DNA from 2 places in the Shewanella sp. LZH-2 genome. Region 2 is predicted to be linked to the other one. Evidence: predicted binding sites of a transcription regulator. Region 2 holds the regulator's gene; the other holds the start of a gene.

Region 1 (3,137 bases), 2.3 Mb from region 2:
GCCACGTATAGGCGTCCGCAAGCGACAAATTTTCCCACCGCCCTCATCTAGAACACCTGCCCAATGGCCATATATTTCATCATTAGACAGAGGAGTTTGTGTAGTGGCTTGAGTTTTGTTTAGTTCAAAAAATTGCACTAGGCATGGATCAACCTTATCCCCATAAAATCGCACTGAATTATCACTACCTGATGGTGTGAAAAGGTCACTAATTGAAACACCTCCAGCATAAGAAAGATCTGGCTCTAATTCAAAATTAAAACTTATATTTTTATTCCCTTCCCTATAATATTCACCTACATATGATACACTAAAAGTTAGTCTATTATCTGGAGCAACACGGTAATCATTTTTGTCATAAATCACATGCACAAATATTTTTCTCGCATTACTATGATTAAAAATAATATCAACATCAGTAAGCTCTAGATTCAGCCCCGTCAGATCTGTATCCTTAAAGCCACCAACAAACTGCGTCCAAGTTAGATCCTTTAAACTTGCCTTCATTAAAGCACCAAGCTCATTCAACACTCGTTGTTTATAATCTTTTGATGTAAAAAAATCAGTTGGGAAAGATGACATACTACACTGGGCATTTTTATTATAATCAAGCTTTTGATCAAACTTTGCAGATGGCACTTTCTTATTTAAATTGCTGTTATCATATTCTCCAGCATAAGCCACAATTGATTTCGAACTAAGTTGACTGAATGAATTATCAATTTGATAAAATATGTCTAAATCATTCTTCTCACCTTGTGTTAATGGTAATGACTTTATCTCACTGCCACCCAATTTCCCCGTGGATTGGACAATAAACTTGCTTGCAATTTTTGAAGTGGGATTTACTACAATCATTTTTTCATTTTGATTATAACAACCCTTTTCGTCTTGAGAAGTCTCTCCTTTTGATGTTGTAAACTTACAGTTATTCGAAAGAGCCTCTTTTTTCACTAAGCTAATAAAATCTGCATTGCTACAATTATGACATACGTATGCTGCAGTCTTTGAGGTTATGGAACCATATGAAAAAAAGCTGATAAGCGGAAAAATAAAAAAAACACCATGAAAAAACTTTAACATCCTCATTTACAATTTCGTCCAAACTCTATTAAAGATATAATATTGCCATGTAGCCTTAGTACATAAAATACATCATTAGTATAAAAATCACGACTACTGTGAAGATGAAAAATTATCTTTTAAAAAATAAATGTAGAATCTTTAATTCACCTACAAATTGCTCTTGCTTTAAATGACTCGAATGAGAGTTATCAGAACGCGGGACAGTATCCAAGGCAATAAATTGAGTTAATTTAATTCAAGAATGGCATGTTTCGGACGAGATAAGTCATCCCGTAGTGCTTGGGTGGTACTCAGCAGTGATAGTTTTCGAACTAACACCAATAAGTAGCTATCAGCTAAGGTGAAAATTCTGGACAGAAAATATTACTACCCATTCTAAACCAACAACATCATACCCTCTCGGACTCCTCCAAAGCCATTATGCTGTTTCTCACAATTTTCTAATGGCAACTCTTACCGAATCGCAGGTAAAAATTGCCTATCTCGCTTATATCAGCAAATACTCCCGCCAATACGACATTTAAAAATTACACTAATAATCAGTAGATTAACCAAGAATTTCAAAGTTGGCATTAAGCTCGCAATATCTCCTTTGTGAGTTTATTGCGGGATTGAGTGATAACGGTATGTAAGACGCAACTTAGCACATTCAACTTACTTCACTAGCTCTCAACAACGAACTCCACTAGCTCACTCGACGTAAACATGCAGAGTGAGAGAAGACAGAAAAACCGAAATAAGACAAAGGAGGCGGCTATGTTAGGTTGGACCTTAATGTTTCTGGTTGTGGCCATTATCGCCGGACTGTTTGGATTTACGGGGATCGCTGGCGCCGCAGCGGGGATCGCAAAGATTATTTTCTTCCTATTTATTGTATTACTTGTGATTTCCCTGCTGGTCAATGCCCTTAAGGGCAAGGCACCACGCGCTTAAATTGGATAAAAGGAGAATCAATATGAAACCTATGACCATAATTACCAATGCATTTTTAGCCTTATTATTAACCTTTGGATTGTCAGCCTGTAGCGACAACCACGCCGAGGATGCAGGCGAAAAAATCGATGAAGCCATCACTGATACCGGCAATGCAATTGAAGATGCCTGTGAAGAACTGAAAGAAGGCGTTAAAGCGAAAGATACCCGCTGCTAAAACGGATGACAGCGAGTAGTGAGTCCCACAAACGAGCCGATCAGGATAACCACAGTTCAATTGAGTACCACCGAGCCACTTTATCGCGACAGTCATTGGTTACGATAAAGTGGGTTTCCCTGAGGCTCGCCGTTTATCGATGGAGGAGATGCCAATGCTGAGTAGGATCCACATTAAGTATTTCTACCTGTTCGGAGCGCTGTTATTTGGCTATTTCGCCGTAACGGGGCACTCCCCTATCCTCACCTTTATTTGGGCATGGAGCAGCCTATCCCTCGCCCTTGTCGGCTCGGCCTATTGGTTTAATCTCGCCAGTATTTTTAGAAAACGTCAGGATGGTTCCATCCCTTGGTATATTCGTTGGGGCTTTATTCCATTTTTACTAGGATGCCGACTCTATAATCTCTGGGCGCGGCGCAGCGATAGCGTGCCTTCAATGCAAGCCATTGATAAATATCTGTACTTGGGTAGCCGCTTAAGCGCTGCCGATTTACCTAAACTGAATCGTTATGGCATTACCGCCATTTTAGATGTCACCGCCGAATTCGACGGCCTCGATGTGTCCCTGTATGAGGAGCATATCGACTATCTGAATATCCCTATTCTTGACCACAGTGTGCCGACTAGCGCCCAATTAAATCAGGCGATTAACTGGTTACATCGCCAAGTGCGCGCCCAAAAGCGGGTATTAATCCACTGTGCGCTCGGCCGCGGGCGTTCCGTAATGGTGCTGGCCGCTTATCTTGTGTGCCGCCGCCCCGAGCTCAGCTTTGCCGAGGTGCTGCAACAGATTAAAAGCATTCGTAAAACCGCAGGGTTAAATCGCTGGCAACTTAAAGCGCTGGAGCAGATGTACACTCAAGGGGAAATCAAACTGCATAAGCGAGCCTGGATTATCGCC
Region 2 (3,137 bases):
TCCATCTGCTGTGACAGGGGCTCGAGCAATTTGCCTTCAAGCTTGATGGCTTCTTGCAGTGACACTCGGCTCTTCGATAAGGGATGTAAGCGCCGCGTTTCACTGTAGCGTTTGAGCAACACTTTATCGCTGGAGTTTAAGAAGAAGCTGGTGAGTTCAGTGCCCGTAGGCAGGCTGGCAAGCTGTTTAACCAGCACTTTGTCTTGCTCTGGTAAATTGCGCACGTCAACACTGATAGCAACGAGATCGTTACTGCCTTTGAGCTGTTCAAGCAAACTGCCAATCAAAGGCAAAGGCAAATTATCGACACAATAGTAGCCGAGATCTTCAAGCACTCTAAGTGCGACCGATTTGCCTGAGCCTGAACGCCCTGACACTATGACCAGTTTCATCCAATGATTACCTGATAGAGTTCCGTTTCATCATGCGTCTTGCGCAATTGTTTTAATATTTGCTTGTCACTGAGCTTTTCAGCCATGCATGACAAGGTACTTAGGTGCTGCTGACATTGGTCGGCAGGCACGAGTAGTGCAAATAAAATATCGACGGGTTGTTTATCGATAGCATCAAAGGCTATCGGCTCCTCACATTTTATCAATATCGCTATGGGTTGTGTTATATCGGTTAATCGACCATGTGGAATGGCGATACCGTTACCTATACCTGTGCTACCCATCTTTTCGCGCGCCACGAGGCTTTCGAAGATCTCTTGAGATGAGAGGGTGGGGTACTGGGCAGCGGCTAAGTCGCTGATGAGTTCCAGTACCTTTTTCTTACTGCCCGGAGTGGCGCAGGTTGTGCACTCCGGCCGCAGTATGGTACGAAGTTCCATTGCTAGTGTTTTGTTAACTTCTCTTTGTGTTTAATAACCTGACGATCAAGTTTATCAATCAGGACGTCTATGGCAGCATACATATCTGCATGCTCTGAAGTCGCGAAGACTTCACCACCGGTGAGGTTGATTCTCGCTTCGGCAATCTGTTGCATTTTCTCAACATTGAGCACAACGTGCACATTATTGATCTGTTCGAAATGACGTTCAAGTTTTGAAAACTTTTCCTCAACATATGCCCGTAACGATTCAGTAATCTCGATATGGTGTCCACTTAGGTTTATTTGCATAGAAACGTCCTCCGATACTCACAATAGGCTATAAACTTTTACGCTGATTGGAAGGGGGAATAAGCATCGCTTCTCGGTACTTCGCAATGGTTCTGCGCGCAACGTTAATTCCCTGTTCTGCCAGAAGTTGAGCCATCTTGCTGTCGCTTAATGGTTTTTTCTGGTTTTCCGCTGCAACCAGTTTCTTAATGAAAGCTCTGATTGCTGTGGATGAGCACTCACCGCCATCATCCGTCCCGACGTGGCTTGAGAAGAAATATTTTAGTTCAAAAAGTCCTTTTGGGGTATGCATGTATTTTTGTGTGGTCACCCGTGAAATGGTGGACTCATGCATCTCTACCGCCTCGGCGATATCGTTTAGGACCATAGGTTTCATGGCTTCTTCACCGTATTCGAAGAAACCCTGTTGGTATTGCACTATGCAGTTTGCCACCTTGAGCAGTGTTTCGTTACGGCTTTCAAGGCTTTTAATAAACCACTTGGCTTCTTGCAGATGGCCACGAATAAATTGGCTATCAGCTTGATTTTTTGAACTTCGGGCCATTGCTGCATATTGCTGATTTACGTTGATTTTTGGCATGCAGTCAGGGTTTAATTCGACCACCCAACGGCCGTTTTTCTTCGACACCGATACATCGGGGATCACATATTCTTCATCGACAGGGGTGATGAGTAAACCGGGACGAGGGTTCAAGGTTTGGATCAGCGCAATACTGTCCCTTAACTCGTCCTCTTTCAGTTTGGTCTTACGCATTAACAGCCTAAAGTCGCGAGCGGCGATCAGATCTAAATGATCTTTGATCAGCATGCGGGCGTTTTCGATGTGAGGGGTATCAGGCGAAAAATGAGATAGCTGGATCAGTAAACATTCGCTTAAATCCCTTGCCGCGACACCAACGGGGTCGAAGTGTTGAATACGCTTGAGCACGGCTTCAACTTCGTCGAGTTCAATCTCGGGATTGCCCATGGCTTCGAGGATATCTTCAGTGCTTTGAGTGAGATAACCTTGATCGTCGATGGCATCAATAATCGCGGTGGCAATGGCTAAATCGGTTTCAGAGAAGGGCGTGAGGTTTTTTTGCCATTCTAAATGTTCGTACAACCCCTCGCTAGTTTCCCCTTGGAAGGGCATGTCATCTTCACGGCTGGCGCCAGAACCTGAGTTTGGCGATGCGGTAAAGACTTCATCCCAAGTGGTATCCATGGGTAACTCTTCGGGCAGAGATTCTTTGGTCAGCGACTCGGCAATGTCCACGGTGGAATTATCTTGTTCCTGTGGCTGGGCAGTCGTTTCGCTAAAGTCGGTATCGGCGATATCTTGCTTACGTTCGCTAGGCGCGTCAAATTGCTCCTCTTCCAGCTCGAGAAGAGGATTAGAGTCTAAGGCTTGCTGGATTTCTTGTTGCAGTTCCAATGACGACAGTTGCAGCAGGCGAATGGCCTGCTGAAGTTGTGGCGTCATGGTTAACTGTTGACCCAGTTTGAGCTGGAGTGACGCTTTCATGTTACCGCTGATCCCTAGGTTATTATTGTGAGTTTAGGTCGCTTGATATCATATGGATGGAGCCTAGCGCTCTCAAATTCAAGGCTTATTAGCTTTGTTTTAGTAACTATAGCCTGAATTGTTCACCTAAGTACACAGCCCTAACTTGCTGATTGTCTAAGATCTCTGCGGGTGTGCCCTCGGCAATAAGATTACCGTGACTCACAATGTAAGCATGTTCACAGACGTCTAAGGTCTCGCGCACATTGTGGTCAGTGATCAGTACACCAAGGCCTCGGCTTTTAAGCTGCTCGATAATTTTCTTGATATCGATAACGGAGATCGGATCAACGCCCGCAAAGGGCTCATCAAGCAGAATAAACTTGGGGTTGGCCGCTAAGGCGCGGGCAATTTCGACGCGTCGACGTTCACCGCCCGATAAGGACATGCCTTGGCTGTCACGAATATGGGTGATATGGAACTCTTCTAGCAGTTGCTCTAGTGCTTCTTCGCGCTGGTCACTATTGAGCTC

Evidence for each region. The regulator sigma-54, encoded in region 2, starts transcription at its own class of promoters, with help from an activator protein. The targets are predictions, from matches to a motif close to GTTGGCACGNNNNTNGNNT.
Region 1: the regulator sigma-54 is predicted to act here: its motif matches at 1,652-1,670, upstream of JM642_RS13545 (DUF1328 domain-containing protein).

Annotation. Positions count from the first base shown of each region.
Region 1 covers NZ_CP069350.1:3,063,645-3,066,781, forward strand. Annotated here, with positions in the region: gene JM642_RS13540 (hypothetical protein) at 1-1,083, opposite strand, end outside; gene JM642_RS13545 (DUF1328 domain-containing protein) at 1,843-2,019, shown strand; gene JM642_RS13550 (hypothetical protein) at 2,042-2,236, shown strand; gene JM642_RS13555 (diacylglycerol kinase family protein) at 2,391-3,137, shown strand, end outside.
Region 2 covers NZ_CP069350.1:796,836-799,972, forward strand. Annotated here, with positions in the region: gene rapZ (RNase adapter RapZ) at 1-392, opposite strand, end outside; gene ptsN (PTS IIA-like nitrogen regulatory protein PtsN) at 389-832, opposite strand; gene hpf (ribosome hibernation promoting factor) at 835-1,122, opposite strand; gene JM642_RS03655 (RNA polymerase factor sigma-54) at 1,151-2,626, opposite strand; gene lptB (LPS export ABC transporter ATP-binding protein) at 2,733-3,137, opposite strand, start outside.